3 regions of the Sphingobacterium sp. NGMCC 1.201703 genome follow, and region 1 is predicted to be linked to each of the others. Evidence: riboswitches for the same ligand, from Rfam matches in the RefSeq annotation. Region 1 holds a riboswitch; each other region holds the start of a gene.
What was found. A riboswitch is a leader RNA that binds a small molecule or an ion and turns the genes downstream of it on or off. The one in region 1 is predicted to bind S-adenosylmethionine.
Positions count from the first base shown of each region.

Region 2: it holds a riboswitch for S-adenosylmethionine, as region 1 does, so the genes downstream of both, metE (5-methyltetrahydropteroyltriglutamate--homocysteine S-methyltransferase) here and metF (methylenetetrahydrofolate reductase [NAD(P)H]) in region 1, are expected to answer to the same signal.
Region 3: it holds a riboswitch for S-adenosylmethionine, as region 1 does, so the genes downstream of both, ACK8HY_RS00540 (hypothetical protein) here and metF (methylenetetrahydrofolate reductase [NAD(P)H]) in region 1, are expected to answer to the same signal.

Region 1 is NZ_JBLOHD010000005.1:310,986-317,870, reverse strand. It holds gene ACK8HY_RS12310 (UvrD-helicase domain-containing protein) at 1-407, opposite strand, end outside; gene ACK8HY_RS12305 (hypothetical protein) at 517-1,443, shown strand; gene ACK8HY_RS12300 (30S ribosomal protein S16) at 1,521-2,042, shown strand; gene rimM (ribosome maturation factor RimM) at 2,271-2,795, shown strand; gene ACK8HY_RS12290 (hypothetical protein) at 3,053-3,904, shown strand; SAM riboswitch class I at 4,007-4,109, shown strand; gene metF (methylenetetrahydrofolate reductase [NAD(P)H]) at 4,181-5,137, shown strand; gene ACK8HY_RS12280 (DUF2723 domain-containing protein) at 5,443-6,885, shown strand, end outside.
Region 2 is NZ_JBLOHD010000010.1:193,554-200,438, reverse strand. It holds gene ACK8HY_RS19515 (sensor histidine kinase) at 1-1,347, shown strand, start outside; gene ACK8HY_RS19510 (response regulator transcription factor) at 1,402-2,091, shown strand; SAM riboswitch class I at 2,244-2,347, shown strand; gene metE (5-methyltetrahydropteroyltriglutamate--homocysteine S-methyltransferase) at 2,423-4,735, shown strand; gene ACK8HY_RS19500 (hypothetical protein) at 4,822-5,328, opposite strand; gene ACK8HY_RS19495 (helix-turn-helix domain-containing protein) at 5,747-6,334, shown strand; gene ACK8HY_RS19490 (hypothetical protein) at 6,474-6,833, opposite strand.
Region 3 is NZ_JBLOHD010000001.1:124,079-130,963, forward strand. It holds gene ACK8HY_RS00525 (hypothetical protein) at 1-553, shown strand, start outside; gene ACK8HY_RS00530 (polysaccharide lyase 6 family protein) at 593-2,056, shown strand; gene ACK8HY_RS00535 (hypothetical protein) at 2,538-2,843, shown strand; gene ACK8HY_RS00540 (hypothetical protein) at 2,979-3,245, opposite strand; SAM-I-IV-variant riboswitch at 3,312-3,405, opposite strand; gene ACK8HY_RS00545 (DUF3050 domain-containing protein) at 3,616-4,380, shown strand; gene ACK8HY_RS00550 (N-acetylmuramoyl-L-alanine amidase) at 4,441-5,910, opposite strand; gene ACK8HY_RS00555 (BlaI/MecI/CopY family transcriptional regulator) at 5,903-6,274, opposite strand; gene ACK8HY_RS00560 (serine hydrolase domain-containing protein) at 6,451-6,885, opposite strand, start outside.

The sequences.
Region 1 (6,885 bases):
TAGGCTGCATCAAGATTGAGCTCATAGGTGAACGCACGGATGACTTTCTGGGAGAAACCATCGATTGTGCTGATGGTAAAATGACTGTAGTCGTGTAAGATCCGACGATAGACATTGTAGGATTTCTCCTGGATCAAATAAGCCGTCCAATCGGGTTGTTGCTGCAATAATAACTTTCTGAAATCTTCAATTTTGGGACTAAGGTCTCCAATAGCTAAACCGTGGAGCACAGAGAGAATACGTTCTTTCATCTCTGCGGTGGCTTTGTTGGTAAATGTTACAGCCAATATCTCTTTATAGCTATTTTCCTTGGATAGCAACAATGTTAGATAATGTAGTGTCAGACTAAAGGTTTTTCCGGAACCGGCCGAAGCTTTAAGTATTTTTAATGGCGCAACAGATTTCATGGAATGAAGGTAGAAAGTAAAATGTGAATTGGCAAAAATGCCGAAGATTATTTTAACTGAGAAAAATATACTTAATTTGCTTCTAATTTATTGACCAAATTATTGTTTTATGAAATATACAGTGGGTATCCTTGTATTATTATGTATTGCCTTTAATTATTCGTGTAAAAAAGATGGATCTGAAAAGGATAATACTAGGCTTATCGAATTTAAAAATACAACCTTATCAGCTTCAAATGGCGCCGAAACTAGTTATCTACTTGAATATGATGCTCAAGGGCGGGTAACAAAAGTAAATGAACAGCAGTTCCATTATGGGGCAAATGGACGAGTGAATTATTCGCGTATTGCGCTACAGGGTAAAACAGGCGGAATTGAACAGGTGAAGATCGTGCGTTTAAGCTATCATTGGGACGAGCAGAATCGTCTGAAGAGTGTATTTGTTGATAGTTTGTATAATAAGAGCGCAACGATTAAAGATGGAATAAACCGTGTAGGTGCTGAATCGCTCATTAAAGATAAATTATTAACAAGCTATTCTTATACTTCGAACATGTCTGTACCTTCCAAAATTGTCTATCGGAAACTGGAGAAATTTTATGAACAAATTGGAGATGAGCAGGAGTTGATTTTAGCCTATAATGGCGATAATATCCAAAACCTGAAAAGCTTTCTATATTTCTCACCTTTTTTCAATAATCCCGGAGACCCTAAACTTGAATTCACATTATTCTCCTTTTTTCAATATTCTACGACAATAAACCCACTTTATCCTATTTACAAACAAATGGGGTTTAATCCGATTGATATTAATCAGGTGGTATCCAGAAATTTAGAAAACGCTTTTTTCTCTGCCCTGATTCCGGGAAGGACCAATCAAGAAATGCAGCCGGATTGGACAAAGAAAACAGCTGTAAAAATTACCTTGGACGCTAGTGGCAAACCTACGGCAATCAATTATGTTGTTAAAGGGGATTTTGGAGATGCTAAAGATGTCATTCTCAGTGAAGTTTTATTAAATTATGTCTATGAATAAAAAAAAATAACTATCTTTGCATCCCCTCTAGTATGAAGCTCGGGGGATATGTTGAATACATAAAATAAAATTAAGAAATGGCAACTAAAATCAGATTGCAAAGACATGGTAAAAAAGGACGTCCTTTTTACCACGTAGTCGTAGCGGATTCTCGCGCTCCACGTGATGGTAAATTCATCGAACGTATTGGTTCTTACAACCCAAACACAAATCCTGCAACTATCGTTTTGGATTTTGAAAAAGCGTTGGATTGGATGAATAAAGGTGCTCAACCTACTGACACAGCTCGTGCTATCCTTTCTTACAAAGGTGTTCTTTACAAAAAACACTTACAAGGTGGTGTGAAAAAAGGTGCTTTTGATGAAACTGCTGCTGAAGCTAAATTCACTGCTTGGACTGAAGCTCAAGAAGCTAGAATCTCTGGTAAAAAAGATGGTTTAGCTCAATCTAAAGCTGATGCTAAGAAAGCTGCTTTAGCTGCTGAAGCGAAGAAAAAAGAAGAAAAAGCTGCTGCTGTAGCTGCTAAAAATGCTCCTGTAGCGGAAGAACCTGCTGCTGAAGAGACTGAAGCTCCTGCATCAGAAGAAACTGAAGGTTAATTCTTTCATAAAGTATTCGAGAAAGCCGGCTCAATCTTGAGCCGGCTTTTTTAATAAAAGAAGCAGGTATTGAAATTTGTTGAGGCCTGTCCTGCTTAAATAGACCGTAAGTCTAAATCCTCATCATCTCAATACAAAAAGTGAAAAAATAAAAAGGGGGTGGAATATATAGCGGAAGCTTGATGGATGACATCTCAATATAAATATCTCAAGAAAAAATACTACAAAATGACTGTCGATCAAAGTTTTTATATAGGCTATATCAGCAAGACGAGAGGTCTTAAAGGCGAAATGCAATTGTTTTTTGAATTTGAAGACTATGAGAGCTTGGATATGGATGTTGTTTTTTTGGAGATCAACAAAAAACTTGTTCCTTATTTTATCGATACGATAAAACTGCAGAAAAATAGTACAGCCTATGTGACATTCGAAGACGTAGATCACATCGACAAGGCGCAGGCGCTGGTTCGAAAAAAGGTTTATCTTCCCAACGATAAAATGCCTGAACGGGATCCGGATGATTTTAGATATACAGATTTAATTGGCTTTTTGGTGATCGATGAAAACCACGGTGAATTAGGAGAAATTACGGATGTACAGGAATTCCCACAGCAGTTCGTTGCTACCGTTGATATGGATGGAAAAGAATTGATGTTCCCGTTATCCGATGATCTCATTTTGGGTATAGACGGAGAAGAGGAAATTATTGAAGTAGAATTGCCTGAGGGGCTAGTCGACCTCTATAAAGAATAAGAGCGATTGTCCCAGAAATTCGTCTCTGATAACAAAATAAGGATCTAAATTTAAGGTGTTTTTTTAATCCTCGTGCATACGACGAAGAAGGTCTAAGTTCGTAAAACAATTTAGACCTTTTTCTGTCATAAAATTTAAGTCCGATTTTATTTAATAGTATTGATGTGCTGAAACATTCAGGTGTAGCTCAACTCTGCTGGATTTTGAGTATCTTGGTAGTAGATAATCAATTTATTGACCACATTAAATGATCTGTTTTGAAGCCATTATTGATCCTTATTTCAACGATATTTTTGTCCTCTTGCGTTTTTCTAGGAAAGGATAAGGAGTTCTCCGCTGGAAATTACCAGGTTATTTGCGGCTATACCAATGAGGCTTATTTGAAGGCTAAAGCCGATAATCCGCTAAATGTTGAGCCTGATATCCCCTGTGATCATCCGCTTTATCATCGTTCCTTTCTCTCGCTACGGGATAAAGCACATTTTGTCCTCGCTATAGACGATGTCCTGTTGAATGGTAAATACACATTTAAAGGAAATAAGCTTGAGCTTATAGATGCTGCCAAGGGAAAACTTTCCTTGGATATTATCCAGATAAACAAGGATTTTGTGCAGTTGAAAGGTGACTTCTCTCCATTTAATTCCGCCCATTTGCCCAATACCGAACGCCTATATATCAATTTCGAATTGGACAAGACTCCCATTCGCGAGCAGCCTAGTAAATTTGATAGCGAAGTCAATCTGTGGCGTAATATTCCAACAAGAGCTGAGAACGAGCGAGAGATAAAGGCCCGAGCATTGAATTTTTTGGATTATTCGATTGCCTATTTTCAGCATATCTCTAATTCCGGTGTTCATAATGATTATAAAATAGATGGGGTCGAATCTCCGATTACCTATGCCCGAAATGGAATAGTATTAAAAAGATGGGAAGATGTTCCTGTCTCGTGGAAGGAGCTGTTTTACAACGAGGAAAATGCATTGGTTGCCTATAAATATTTAATGGATGGGTTTAAGTACGGACAGAAGGAGAAGTATAGTGTTTCCGGTCTATTGTTAATCACATTCTATTTAAAGAACCTACGCAATGCTCTTTCTACTTTGGAGTAATTTGGGCGGGAAAAAATTGGCACGAGGCAGCTTTGGTGCCATAATTTTTAGATTTTCAAAAAAATATTTTTGTTGTTTGGTTTTTTAAAACGATATTAGCAACGCTTATAGAGAAAGGCCGAGGGACTAGACCCAGTGAAGCCTTAGCAACCTGTATTGTTCAAGGTGCTAAATTCTACCCTGCTCCATGTGGGAAAGATAAGTTACATGCAGATAGACATATCCTCGACTTGTGCGTTTCGATGTAAGCCAACCCAAACTTAAAACAGTTTTTTAATGAAGATTACCGACCATATCCAGAACGCTAAAGGAAAAACATTGTTTTCTTTTGAGCTATTGCCGCCTGCTAAAGGACAGGGCATCCAAAGTATTTTCAAAACAATGGATGAACTGATGGAATTTAAACCACCTTTTATTGATGTAACTTATCATCGTGAAGATTACATCTATAAGGAACATGCTAGCGGGTTATTGGAACGTGTGTCCTATCGCAAGCGACCGGGAACAGTCGCAATATGTGCTGCTATCATGAATAAATATAAGGTGGACGCAGTCCCGCATCTGATATGCGGAGGCTTTACCAAAGAGGAAACGGAAAATGCTTTGATTGACCTGAATTTTCTGGGTATCGACAATGTGTTGGTGCTGCGAGGTGATGCGCGCAAAGGCGATGCTGATTTTATTCCAACTGAAGGTGGCCATGCTTTTGCAACGGATCTATTGGAGCAGGTCACAGATATGAATAAGGGGAAATATCTCCATGAAGATATTATTACATCTGAGAAAACTGATTTTTGTATTGGTGTTGCCGGATATCCTGAGAAGCATTTTGAATCCCCTAATTTCAATACAGACTTTAAATACCTGAAGCAAAAAGTCGACATGGGGGCCGAATTTATCGTGACACAGATGTTCTTTAATGTAGAAAAATACAAGGAATTTGTTACCAAATGTCGGGACAACGGAATTCATGTACCTATTATTCCGGGGCTCAAACCTTTGACGACAAAAAAACAGTTGGTCACATTGCCACGAATTTTCCACTTGGATATTCCAGAGGAATTGAGCGATGCCGTTGCATCATGTAAAACCAATGCCGATGTGAGGCAAGTAGGTGAAGAATGGCTTGTGCAACAATGTCAGGAGCTGATTAAATTTGGTGCGCCTGTGTTGCATTTTTATACCATGAGTAATCCCGGGCCAACCAAAAAAATCGTTGAAAAATTAGCCTAAAAATCAAAAAAAGCGAGGGAAGCCCCTCGCTTTTTTTATTGAACCTATAGTAGGCATACCATTATACCTTTGCGAAAGAATTCCTGTACATGCAATTGTTGCCTTCATGTATATACGGGGCTTAAGATGAAATCAGCCCCCTTTTAAAAAAATATATTTCTCTTTTCATTATAGAAGAGGTTTCTTTAGAAAAAATATTTTTAGATAGATCATGGTGTTAAATAGTGTTAATTAACATTTTTAAATCGAGATAACTGTTTAATTTAAAGTACTAAAAGGAATAAAGATTTAGACCAATTGACCTTATGACGTACAGTAAATTAAATACTCTGTTCGGTTTGACCTGTGGCCTCGTTGCTACGCTTGTGTACATTGCTACCGTCGAAAAGACCGTGAGTTGGTGGGACTGCGGTGAATTTATTGCATGTGCCTACAAGCTTGAGGTTGCCCATCAACCTGGAGCACCCCTATTTTTGCTTATTCAGAATGTTTTTTCCAATCTGGCATTCGGTAACACCGGGAAGATAGCCTACTGGATGAATATTGGTTCGGCGATTTGTAGTGGTATGACGGTGGCATTCTTATTCTGGACAATCACCGCAATAGTCAAGAAGATTTTGAAAAAGCCACAGCAGCCTACTTTCTCTTACTACTTACAGCTATTCGCTGCAGGGACAGTCGGAGCAATGGCTTTCAGCTTTAGCGATACATTTTGGTATTCCGCTGTGGAATCTGAAGTATACGCGATGTCCTCGCTTTGTACAGCAGTGGTTTTCTGGGCAATTTTCAAATGGGAAGTGCGGGCGGATCAGTATGGAAGCGACCGCTGGTTGATTTTTATTGCTTTTGTTATGGGACTTTCGATCGGAGTCCACCTCTTAAATCTGTTGGCTATTCCCGCCATAGCTATGGTGGTCTATTTTAAAAGGACCTCGGAAATAAATCTGAGAGGTATTTTAGTTGCATTTTTATTGAGTTTGTTGATTCTGGCAGCAATTCTTTGGGGTATCATTCAGTGGTTGGTAGCTTTTGCTTCAAAAATAGACCTGTTGTTTGTGAATTCGCTCGGACTGGGGTTTGGGGCTGGAATTCTCTTCTTATGCATACTTATCGGTGGTACCATTGTATATGGCCTTTTTTATTCACATAGAAACCGGAAGTATACGTTAAATACGGCCTTATTGGCCTTTTGTTTCATTCTATTTGGTTATAGTTCCTATTCCATGGTATTGATCCGCGGAAAAGCGAATCCATCCCTCAATAATAATGCGCCTGATAATGTATTTTCGTTTTTAGGTTATTTGAGCCGCGAGCAGTACACACAGGAGCCTTTGGTGAAAGGGCCATATTACGATTCGAAAGCTATAGACATAAAAAGTAAGACTGGTTATCGGAAAGATGAGTCCAATTATACAGCATTTACACAGGTTGATAAGTATGATTTTGATCGAGAAACATTTTTTCCGCGTATCTATAGCCAGGATCCAAATCATCAAGCTTACTATAGAAGTTATCTCAAATTAAAAGACGGTGAAAGACCGCAGTTTTCTGATAACTTTAAGTTTTTCTTTCATTTTCAATTGGGGGAAATGTATGCACGTTATTTCTTATGGAATTTTGTGGGAAGACAGAATGATAAGCAGGGTTATGGGTCATATACCGATGGGAATTGGCTTTCAGGATTAAAAAAGTTTGACAATTGGCGTCTTGGCGGACAATATGATCTCCCAGAATCACAGCAAAATGAT
Region 2 (6,885 bases), on a different contig from region 1:
GAAGTCAATGCGATCAAACCGATTCCACGGATTGAAGCTAAAGACGACAGCACAAGGTTTCTTGTCGTCCATTTTGACGATTTAAAAAGGCTGGTAGGAAGAGATCTATTTGTACTCCCTCCAAGATCAGATCCAAAATTATCACAAAAGATCTTTGAGCTCGAAATCAAATTAAATAAGTTATCGAAAAAAAATGCAGGTCAGGGTTTCAACGTCTACGACTCCGTGGCTATGCTTGGCGGGAAAAAGGCAGACTACATCGAGGATGTTGCCATCGGAATGGAGCTCGCTAAAAGACCACTTAAAGACCGGTTGAACATTATTATTGTTCAGGAACTGCTGAAGGAAGAGTTGGCCCAACGTGAGATCAAAGTACCATTTAACATAGAAATATGGAGCACAAGCAATATTTTGCTAAATAATATTCTAAATGAAGCAGAATTAAACAGCTCTAAAAATTCCACAAAGTATTCTACCGCTCTTTTTAAAGGCGACATTGGGGCCGCACCGGGAAAACTGACCATTTACTTCCCTAATAAAAAAGCGATCATAGCAGACAACATGAGCTATCTGCTGTTGCCTATGCTCGCTCTGCTGTTCCTATTGGTCGGGTGTTTTGCATATACGCTTATTATTATCTTCAGGCAAAAGAAGGTCTCTGAGATGAAAACTGACTTCATCAATAATATGACCCATGAGTTTAAAACTCCTGTGGCCACGATTATGATCGCCAGTGAGTCGCTCAAAGATCCTGATATCAATGCCGACCATAAACGCGTACAGAAGTTGGCCAACATCATATACGATGAGAATGTTCGCCTCGGAAACCATATTGAGCGGGTTTTAGATTTAGCAAAACTTGAAAAAGAAACATTGAAACTTGACCGCGAAGATGTTCATATCAATGATCTTGTTGCCGCTGTCACAGACAGCATGCAGCTCCGGATGCAGAACATTGGCGGAAAATTCAGTGTCGATCTCGCTGCAACGAAGGACATCGTTGTCGGAGATGAACTGCATTTTTCCAATGTTTTCTACAACTTAATGGACAATGCAATTAAGTACAGCAAAGGAGATCTACATGTAAATATCAGTTCTAAAAATGTTGGTGACAATATTGTGATCACCATTGCCGACAATGGAATCGGGATGAGCCGGGATCACTTGCAAAAGATATTTGATCAATTTTACCGTATTCCCACCGGAAATGTTCACAATGTCAAAGGCTTTGGCTTGGGCTTAAGTTATGTACAGGATATTTTGAGAAGACTCAATGGAAGAATCACCGTAAAAAGTGAAAAAGATAAGGGCACAACCTTTGAAGTAATTTTACCCTTAAAAAAATAACACGTTCCTTTTTTGTATATTCAGGGAACATTAGTGAAAATTAATAGATTCATTATGCAAAAGATATTATTAGCAGAGGATGATCCCAATTTGGGGGATCTTTTAAAGGACTATCTCGAATTAAAGGGAAAATTTGACGTTACACTCTGTACCGATGGAGACGAAGCTGTCTCCCAGTTCAAAAAAAATGATTATGATTTATGCATTTTCGATGTCATGATGCCCAAAAAAGACGGATTTACCGTGGGCCGTGAGATCAGAAAAACAAATAGCACCGTACCGATCATCTTCGCCACTGCAAAAGGCATGATGGAGGACAAGACAGAAGCATTTGAATTAGGTGGAGATGATTATATCACAAAGCCCTTCCGTGTTGAGGAGTTACTTCTTCGGATCAATGCCTTACTGAAACGCAGTGTCAGGGACAAAGAGGATGAAGTAGTCGCAGATAAGTTTGAAATTGGAGATTACTTCTTCGATTATACAAGTCAGCAGATTTCCTATAAAGGTCAGACACAAAAGCTTTCGACCAAAGAAGCCGAACTACTTCGCCTGCTTTGTTTAAAAAAGAATGATGTTTTGACCCGTGAAGAAGCTTTGTTAAAAATATGGCATGATGACAACTATTTCACCGGAAGAAGTATGGATGTATTTCTCAGCAAACTTCGTAAATATCTAAAAGAAGACAGTAAGGTTGAAATCGTCAATGTTCACGGAAAAGGTTACAAACTCCTGGTGAGCTAAAGGCATGGAGGGTGGGATACCTAGGATCTATTCCACCCTCCTTTCTAATGAAAAGAAAGAAATAAAACATTTCTATCCTTAGCATAATACAAAAAATAGATGCACTTTTATAAAAAATTTGCATATCAAAAAGAAATGTGCTAACTTAGCGTCGCTTATAGAGAAAGGCAGAGGGAATAGACCCGATGAAGCCTTAGCAACCTGTCCCTTGACAAGGTGCTAAATTCTACCCTACTTGACATGGGAATGATAAGCCGAAGTCACCGAATTCTAGTGTGTCCTTCTCTCTAGCAAGAAATATAGTTGAAAAAGAAATATTAAAAACATTATTATGTTATTGACTAACAATTTAGGTTACCCTCGTGTGGGCGCGTTCCGCGAATTGAAAAAAGCCAATGAGGCCTATTGGGCTAAAAAATCTTCTGTTGAGGAATTATTGGACACAGCAAAAAAAATTCGTGAAGGCAATTGGAAAACACAAAAAGATGCTGGAATAGATTTGATCCCTTCCAACGACTTCTCTTTTTACGATCAGGTATTGGATTTGACCCTTACTGTTGGTGCAATTCCTGCCCGTTACCATTCTTTATTGAATAAAGTAGACAACAACTACAGCTTAGACTTATATTTTGCGATGGCGCGCGGTTTCCAACAAGAGGGAATTGACGTAACTGCAATGGAAATGACCAAGTGGTTGGACACCAACTACCACTATATGGTTCCAGAATTCACAAAAGATCAAGAATTTAAATTGACTTCCGAGAAATTCTTAAACGAATACAACGAAGCAAAATCATTGGGTATTGAGACAAAACCAGTATTACTTGGCCCAATCACTTACCTTTTGATCGGTAAAGAAAAAGAAGCTGGTTTCGACCGTATTGACCTATTGGACAAATTGGTTCCTGTATATGAGCAGATTTTGTCTAAGTTAGCAGAAGCTGGCGCACAATATGTTCAGATCGACGAACCTTTCCTAGCTTTGGATCTAGACGCAAAAGTAAAAGCATTATACCAACCTACATTTGAGAAATTAGCTGCAGCGGCAAAAAACATCAAATTGATCGCGACAACTTACTTCGAAGCGTTAAAAGACAACGAAGATATCGCTATTAACTTACCGATCCATGCATTACACCTGGATCTTGTACGTGGCGAAAACCAATTGGATACCGTTTTAGCTAAAGTTCCGGCATCATTGACATTATCTTTGGGTATTGTTGAAGGCCGTAACATCTGGAAAAACGATTACGAAAAGTCGTTGGTTAAAATCAAACAGGCAGTTGATGCATTAGGAAAAGACCGCGTTTGGATTGCTCCTTCTTCTTCTTTATTGCACGTTCCTTTTGACTTGGACAATGAGCACAATGAGCAATCATTGCCTGCTGAAGTGAAAAACTGGTTAGCGTTCGCTAAACAAAAATTAGCAGAGGTAAAAGACCTAGCAGTTTTAGCAGAAGGTGAAGTTGATAGCGAAACCGCAAAACGTTATGAAGCAAACAAAGCAGCAGCTGAAAGCCGCCGTACTTCTCCATTGATCCACAAACCAGAGGTAAAAGAGCGTACAAGCAACATTACTGATGATGATGCGAAACGTACATCTGTATTTGCGGACCGTAAAGCAGCGCAACAGGCTAAATTCAACTTACCAGCGTTCCCAACAACAACGATCGGATCTTTCCCACAAACAAAAGATGTGCGTAAATGGAGAGCTGATTTGAAAAAAGGAGCGATCACACAGGAAGAGTATGATAAAGCGATTGCCGAAGAGACTGAAAACACAATCCGTCTTCAAGAGCAATTGGATATCGACGTATTGGTTCACGGCGAATTCGAACGTAACGACATGGTTGAATACTTCGGTGAGCAATTGGCTGGATACGCTTTCACACAAAACGGTTGGGTACAATCCTACGGTTCACGCTGTGTAAAACCTCCGATTATTTATGGTGATGTATACCGTCCAGAGGATATGACTGTACGTTGGTCTTCATACGCTCAATCATTGACTAACCGTCCGGTTAAAGGTATGTTGACTGGCCCTGTTACCATCCTACAATGGTCTTTCGTACGTAACGACCAACCGCGCTCAACAACGACTTACCAAATTGCATTAGCGATCCTGGATGAAGTACAAGCGTTGGAAAAAGCAGGTATCAAAATCATTCAGATCGATGAGCCAGCTATCCGCGAGGGATTACCATTGCGTAAAGCAGATCAAAAAGATTACCTGAACTGGGCTGTACGTGCATTCCGTGTTTCGTCATCCAATGTAGAAGATGATACGCAGATCCACACACACATGTGTTATTCTGAGTTCAACAACGTGATCGAAGATATCGCAGCAATGGATGCTGACGTTATCACGATCGAAACTTCACGTTCACAAATGAAATTATTGAATGCTTTCGCTGGTGATTTCAAATACCCGAACGATATTGGTCCTGGTGTATATGATATCCACTCACCACGTGTACCAAGCAAAGACGAGATGGTAGACCTATTGCGCAAAGCAAAAGCAGTAGTTCCTGCAGAGCAACTTTGGGTTAACCCTGATTGTGGTTTGAAAACACGTGCTTGGCCTGAAACTAAGGCTGCTTTAGAATCTATGGTTGAAGCTGCGAAAATCCTAAGAGCAGAATAATTCTTAAACTATATTGATAAAAGCCCAAGATGAAATTTCATCTTGGGCTTCTTTTTTGACTATTCGGAATCAAGCGTCTTAGTCACTTATTTATTACGCTTATTATTCGTTTTATTCATTTCCAATTTGCTTTTGATCCGATCTTCGATAGACTTTATAGTGCTGGACAGGTTACTGTCGAGATTATCCATCTTCGCCATTTTGCTGATTTTTAAAGCCTTTTTGAATTTTCTCAATTTTTCAAATAGAAGTGCTTTCTTGAGCCAGATTTCGGCCAAAGGCATACCCGGTAAGGTCACGGCAAATTTAATTGTCTTTTTCGCAGCTTCATATTCTCCCATATCAATCAATGTCTGAATGAAATAAGGATACACTTCCAATGCTTGCACATTATACGCCAAAGCTTCCTGGAAATATTTCTTTGCCTGTTCATAATCAAATAATTGTTCCGAATACACCCTTCCCATTAAGCATAATGCCATGGTGTTGGATTCATCGTATGATAAGGCATAAGATAAGGATTCTAATGTACCTTCCAGATAATATGGATAGTTATCCAATGCCTGAAGGACATATTTATTCACTGAATTCATTGTGTCTATTAAATATAACATGAGTATTAAGCTTCCTAGAGGCTATCTTTAGCCATACAGATGCCAGTTCCTTTTTATCGGTTAGATCGTCTCAAACAATCTCTTGGCGATACAGACATACAATCCGATGTCCTATACAAGTGCCAATATTAGTCCTGAAAAGATTAGGAGAGTGCAGTATTCCGGAGAATATGCCCAAGACTCTTCTTTAAGGACGAAGCTGGTTTTTTTAGTGTAGCAAACATATTCTTCCGTTTTTTATTTAATATTAATACCTTATTGTGCTGCAAAGATTCAAATTATTTATCAAATTACAAAATATTTGATTATTAACAACTTACAAACACGTTATATCATTGGCATATTATTGTCATATCGTTTTTTTTTAAATCATAAACCTTTTAGTCATTTTCGTTTCATGGAAAGTCAAACAGTAAATCAACTCATTAAACAATCGAGAAAGCGCAGAGGACTGACACAACAAGATCTCGCCAATCAAGCGGGTCTATCTTTGAGAACAGTACAACGAATCGAAAAGGGTACTGAAGAGATCAGTGGTTTCAGTTTAAGACAAATCAGTCAGGTTTTAGAAATTCCTTTAGAACAATTAATTATGCCAAATGTAAATCAAATCAGTATCGACAACAATCAAAGCGGAAGTATAAAGGCGCTTTATCTAGCTTCTCTAACTTTCTTAGTCAACCCGCTATTGGGCTTATTGGTTCCAGCCATTATGGGCTACACCAAGCAAAATAAAGATGCACAATACAGCAAGCATCTAAAAAAGATCATCATCATACATGCAACAGGTCTTTTATTTCTCGGCGCCTTTATCGGTTATATTCTTGCAGCAGATTTTTTAAAAATTGGGTTGCCTTCATCTTTAAATTACATCTTTAACAGCTGGCTTTTTCTACTACTCCCCGTATGCTATTATGTCGTGATTATCATTTTCACAGTAGTGAACTATTTTCGAATTAAAGGATCCGATGTAAGTCAAGATTAACTGATATTCAGCTTGCGCGAATCGAAATTCATGATCCATGCAAGCTGAAAATACAGCTGTATGAATAGATTTTATAAAGTCAGAGGACTCTTTATTCCAAAAAGAGACAATAGAAGAAAGAGACCTAAATTGAGTCTTATCATGGCTTCTTTTGGACAATCAATACCCAGTCATTTTCTAGCATGAGGTAGCCCATCTCATAGATAAATTTATAGGTTTGCCCTTTATTATTAGCAAATGTATGTGTGTGGAATTTGAAATCAAAACCCAGTCTTTTTAATTTTTCCCCTTGTACCTTTGTCATCCCCTTCTCCTCCTCCTTCAGTACGTCCATTAGAATACGTCGGTTCTTCCGCAGGATGTTATTTACATTGCGAACGAGATTCGTTTGGTCACTATTCAGTTTATTGTTATATGCATTCCGGCAAGAGTCATCACAGAAGCGTTTGTCCGATCTTCCTCTTATATTTTGTCCACATTCCAAACAGACCTTTTCCATAGTGTTTAGTATCAAGTTAAACGACAACAAACGGTTACAATCGACTATAGTC
Region 3 (6,885 bases), on a different contig from region 1:
GGTCTTTAAATGGATGCGTAAGGGGTTGGATTATGCTGGTATTGGTCTTGAGGAGCTAGATAAGACGGATCGCACCTTTATCTTTTTACATAATGAGGCGATAAAGACTTGGGATGCCAAAACGAAGAAGGTAACTGCAGGACTTTTCTTCGATGTTCCCATTGTAACCGGTGTTGATGGTACAGGTAAACCCATTACCCGCCCGGCTACAAAATGGGAAGATTATAATCGCGATGATGTTCGTAACTATTTTCTTTATCTCATTTTACAGGGAAATTACAACTTTGATAAATTGACTATTTCCAATGTAAAAGCCAAGACATTGCTTCCCCCAAATACTGTGGCAAGTAAAAGCTCGCTGTTAGGGTACATGAATGAGGGAAAAGGTTTCAACCAAGAGGGTGTGATGTATCTAAAACTGGTCAATAACAATGATCTGGCACCGATTCAGATCAACGATAAAACAACGAATAGGTCTGGCGGTTATGTGACAACGAATGGCGTGGTCCATGTTTTTGGATCTAAGGGCAATACCACGGTGTATCCATTTTAGGTGATCCTTGCAAAAAGAACCTTATAAACAAATGTAAATATGATGAGAAACTTTTCAGTATTATCCTCTTTATCGCTGTTATTGGTGATGGGGAGTAGCTGTGAAAAACCGGCTGCGGTAAAATTGCAACTAAATGGTATCGCCTGTGTGCAGTGCCATACTATTCAATCGGCTGCCGACCTTCAGGCCTTAAGTCTACAGCCAGGCGACACGGTGATCATGAAATCGGGACAATGGACAAATCAGGAATTGACATTTAATGCCCAAGGTACCAGCCAGCAACCTATTGTACTAATGGCTGAGCAACCCGGCACTGTGACCATGACGGGTACTTCCTCCATTAGCATTACAGGTAAATGGCTTGTTGTCAATGGTCTGGTCTTTCAGGAGGGCTATACTTCTGGAAAGAATGTGGTTGATTTTACCTCTTCTTCATCCAACTGTAGGTTAACAAACACCGCTATTGTGGATTATAATCCACCTGCTGCGACTACTGACTATAGATGGGTTTCCATTAACGGATCCAACCATCGTATTGATCATTGTTATCTCAAGGGGAAATTACATCAAGGACCTACAATGGTTGTTTGGGGAACAAGTAAAACGATGAAGCATCGGATTGATCACAATTTCTTTGGCGAACGGGCTGCGTTACCTGATAATGGTGGCGAAACAATCCGTATCGGAACAAGCGACTGGTCCATGACCAATGCATACACGACGATTGAAGATAATATCTTTCAACGCTGTAACGGCGAAACGGAAATTATCTCGAATAAAATGGGAGCCGATACCATCCGCAATAATTTCTTCCATGAGAGCCAGGGAACGCTATGCTTAAGACATGGTAATGGTTCTGCTGTTTATGGAAACTATTTTGTCGGTAACGGCAATAGTGCAGCGGGTGGTATCCGGATAATCGGAGAGGACCATATTGTCTACAATAATTACTTCCAGAATATGGCAGGAACAGGACAGAAAGCTCCCCTGGCCATCATGGACGGTGTACCTAACTCACCATTAAGCGGCTATTTTCAGGTAAAACGTGTGAAGGTGGTGGCCAATACAATGATTAAATGTAAACAGTCATTTGATATTGGTTCAGGGAAAGGGGGAAACGGTCGTACTTTGCCACCAACAGACGGACATATCGCCAATAATGTGGTGTCACAAGCTGCTACTTCAACCATGCTGACTTTTACAGATCAACCTGTTAATTTTACTTATATGGGAAATATTGTATTTGATGTGCCAACAAGCCAACAGCTTCCAGCTGGATTTATACGTCAGAACCCACAATATACACTGACAACCGACGGAATCTATGAGCCGACCAGTACTAGTCCGGTGTTGGGTGCCTTTGTGGGTAACTATCCTTTTGCGGCCGCAGCGGATGCTGGCGCTCCAAAATTGGATGCCAAACATCGGGATTTGCTGAAAGCACAAAATATAGGTCCGGGATTTATGACCGGATTGGGGAGCAGCTTGGTTATTAATCCGTAAGTGATCCTAAACATTATTTTATGCGGAGAATAAACTGTTTATTCTCCGCTTTTTTTATCGCATATAATTTTGATGTTGTCAGTCTATATTTCGAACTCCATGATCGGGCGGGTTTCCAGTAGGAAGATGAAAGATACTAAAATTTATGAAATGAGGTTCGGCAGTTCCAAAGCAATAGCCTGGTGAGGCTATAGATAATCCGGATAGATATTAAAACGGAAACATGTTGATATCAAATTAAACCTAAAGACAAATTTCAATCAGTTTTTAGACAGTAATCAGTCACTGTTTATTCAGTTTGTACTGAGTAATCACTGAACAATGACTGAACAAGTACCGTTAAAAGGTATAATTTGGTCACTACCTGTTCTCCGTTTGCTACACCTAAAAATTATCACGGAGAAAGGAAAAGTATATAATATTCATCCAATTCAACTAAGGTGATTTTGGAATGTCCCTATTTTTTTGTATATTGCTGGTTATGAGTTTTAAAGAAAAATTAGAGAACTGGCGTACATCAATTAATCGCGCTGGTAGTGGTGAGGAATTGTACATTTTGCTTTTGAACTACAAGAAGTTTATCAGTAAAAATTGGATGGACGATTTTGGTGATCCGGGTAACTGGAGAACCGAGTTAAATCAGGTCATCAGCAAAGTAAGAAAAAAAGTAGATGTTGCAGATATTCGGAATTGTGAAGACCTATCGTCTTATCAGGATGATGCCCGGCAGACTGCATATTCGCTCAATAATACCTTAAAATATCATCACTCATTGACAAAAGGGTAGGCTAGGCCTACCCTTTTTTGACAATTCTATTTCTTGTGACAACTTTTTTATCCGCTCTTCCAACAGTATAAATCGCATAAAGTATGCTTGGATATCAGAAGAGCAGACGAAAAATTGAGATGATGTAGCTAGAAATTAGGATTGCAGTGGAATCAATACATTGTGTTCCAAACGCACTGGTACCTGCTTCACTGAGGTAAACCCATCTTCCTTAGAAATAATATTAGAAAGATCCAGTCCTCTTTTGGAGAACGTGCTGATTAAAGCGGTTCTGAAGGTTGCTTTAGCCGAACCCCAGCCTTGGCCTAAGATTGTGTCGTTGTTGAGCTGAATCAGTTCGTCCGTGGAATAGTAGTTGAATTTTTCCAGTAAGTGTTGGTAAAGATTTGTTGTTGTAGCCATACAATTTAAAAATTTAAAGGATTAAACCATAAACTGTATCCAGATCTTGTTGGGAAAATAAGCGTTGTTTAACGTTTATTTTGGTCGAAACCCGTATTAATTTACCACCGCGGTGTCTACACTCGGTTGGTATTGCATCATGCAATTCTGAATACTCTACAAATATAGTAGATTATTTTTTATAATTAAAAATATTTTTGTTTTTAGTCGTAACTGGATGTAGTTTGGAAGATAAGGACATTCAAAAGTGAGGTTGGACATTCAGCTTTGATTTGGTTATGAAGTGGATAGGCGACTGATAATTTATCATGATACTGTAATCTCGTCGAAAATACTTTAAAAAACAGCGATAAGACAATACTTTTGCGGCATGAATAGAATTGCGGAAATTAACGAATACATTGCTGCCGAACGCGAGGTATTATTGCAACACCCTTTGTATCGTAAAATCAAAACGATCAAGAATCTACGTTCTTTTACAGAAGGGCATGTGTATGCTGTATGGGATTTTATGTCTTTATTAAAAGCTTTACAGATTAAATTAACCTGTACAACATTGCCTTGGTTTGCAAGTGAACATCCATCAACACGTTATCTGATAAATGAAATTGTTTTAGCGGAGGAGTCCGACGAATATATTGATGGTCGCCGTTTGAGCCATTTTGAAATGTATTTGGATGCAATGAATGAAATGGGCGCTGATCTTCACCTCGTCAATAAGTTTATAACCCATGCTAAGCAATCTAAAAGTATTTTTGATGCCATCGCATTAACAACCTTGGATAAAAGGATCAAAGATTTTCTGAATTTTACATTTGAACTGATCGAAGAAGGCGAGGTACATAAAATTGCTGCTGCCTTTACATTCGGTCGTGAAGACCTTATACCGGGAATGTTTACTTCCATCTTACAGGAATTGAAGTCCAACTTTCCTGAATCAAGCTTAGATAATTTTATCTACTATTTCCAACGTCATATTGATCTGGACGGTGATGAACATGGTCCCTTGGCCATGCAGATGATCGGCGATCTGGCCAAAGACGATGATGAAAAGTGGGAGGAAATGAAAATAGTCAGTAAAGAGGCGCTTAAAAAGCGTATTGAACTCTGGAACGCAATAGAAGATTCCCTGTAGGGAACCTTCTATTGTTTGACATCTCTGTAAAAAGGATCGGTCTGGTAATTTTACAGAAAATTATTCCGACAGCGAAGTTTTTAAGGCTTGGGCAAAAGCGCTGATAAATTCTGGATCCAAGGTATTGGAAAAGGTATTCATATTTCCCAAGCTGACAATGAGTGCCGGTATTTTCGCTCCCCGTAAGATCGCGTGGCTATGGCTTTCAGCTGGTTTTTGCGTGTTCAATCCATGCTTTTGTAAATTTTGTGTGAGACGGAACGCAAGCTCGCGGCTTTGATCCTGTATCTTGGGCAGTTCAACCGCCTTTGGATACAGCAGGCCGATTGGCCGTTTGGCATTTGAAGGGTCAACATCAAAATGGATCGAAATTAAGGCATCGCCAGTAAAGGCTGCACGGTCTTTGAGCATCATAAATTCGTCTTTCGAATGGGTCAATACAACCTGAAAACCTTCTTTTTCGAGTTCATTTTGAATCATTTTACAAGCCTGTAAAGTGAGATCTTTCTCTTTGAGCCCTTTGCTATTGGTGCCTCCACTATCTTTGCCGCCATGGCCCGGATCCAGCACAATGGTCTTTGCACCGTTTTTAACAGCGCCGGAAACGGTAATTTTTTCTTTCGGGGGATTAATAAAAGAAAAAGAGACAATTAATACGCATATACAAGGAACTAACAGCAGATACTGATAACCTTTCGTGCGTGGTGATAGATTTCGCATCAGTCTGTCGACACGTTCTACCAGTTCATTTTGGTTTTTTAAAATTCTACTTTGCATATAATCTAATTGTTGATGTTGTTGTGTCAGGTTCAGTAGGAAGCTCGCATAATCGGTCTTTCCATAGCATTCTCCCACCGCACGGTCGACCTGAAATTCATGCAGACGATGCAATTCTTTCCTGACCCAATAAATGGCCGGGTTTATCCAGAAGAAGCAGCACATCAGTTCGATATATAATTTGTCCCAGGCATGTCCTTTTAGAATATGCTGCGCCTCATGGGCAAAGATGAGCTTACCTTCGGGACTTTCAAGTGTGTTTCTATCCATTACGATATAATGAAAGATCGAGCAATTATTGAAGCGATTGAATGGCGCGATCACTTTAATTCCCTGATGCTTCTGAAAATCCATCTTCTTTAAATAAAATAGGAGTTTTAAGCTGCGATAAACTAATCGGGTCAGAAAGAAGCCGGCAATCACTAAATAAGCATACGCGAGTATTTTTTTAAACTCCATCCGATCCCATAGATTGGGCTGCTCTTCGGATTCGATCGAAAGGTGGGCATTGGAATAATCTAACTGCTCTTGCTGTAGTATTTCCGGATTTGGCTTTGTTTTCGAATCGATTAATTCGACAGAATCGGTCTTAAATTTAAGAAAGGGAACCAGGGTACAAAAGCTAACCAGGGCAATAAGCAAATATCGGTTCAAGCCGAAAAATGAAAGCTGCCTAAAAGCCAGGATAAAGAGCGAGACTAAAATAAGTAAACTGATATTGGCCTCTATAGTATAGGAAAACAGGTTATTCATCTTCTTTATTTTTATTGATAATTTCCTTGATTTTCTCGATGTCCGTTTCGCTGATCTTTTGTTCCTTGACAATGAATGACACCAGGTTTTCGACAGAATCATCAAAATATTTGTTCATTACACGCGAAAAGAAAAACTTTCGGTATTGCATCTTGGAGATCAATGGATAATATTGGTACGTCTTTCCATAGGCATTGAAACCCACGTATCCTTTTTTCTCCAAAATCCGTACAATGGATGATATCGTATTATAGGGTGTTGTTTGGGTCGGATCCATATATTCAATAATATCTTTGACAAAGGCCTGCTTTAATTTCCATATTGCGTGCATAACCTCTTCTTCTTTTTTTGTTAATTCTTCCATAGTTTAAAGCTATAACTTATTTTTCAGTTTATCAACTTATTTTTCAGTTTTAAAACTGAAAAATAAGTTGATAAACTGAAAGTAGTTGATTTACAGTTGTTTTGTTTTATTTTTTTGGGGATTGAAATTTCAATACCTTTCGTCCGGTTACAGAAATATTTTTGGAAATCTTAATTTCATCTTTTCAATAAATAGTCCGCCACGGCCTGATAAGCAGGCAGGGAATACGCATCGTTGGCTGAATTGGAAGCAATCGGATGTGAGGCAAATCGGACGATCACCATTTCTGCTTTGGGATCTATATAGATCGTCTGTCCATGGACGCCACGTGCACAGAAAGCTCCATCGGCATTATGGCTTACCCACCACATATTTTTATAACTCCACTGTTTGAGATTAGTATAGCCGGCTTTTGCAAAAGCAGGCTGGCTTCCGCCAGAGCGGATGGATTCAACCACTTCCTTCGCGAGGATCTGTTTACCGTTAAAATAGCCCTTGTTGCGCACCATCTCACCGAACATGGCCATATCACGAAGATTGGCGCTAAGTCCTCCGCCCGCAAAGCATATACCCGCGCCGTCGATCAGATAATAGGCATCAAAATTGGTTCC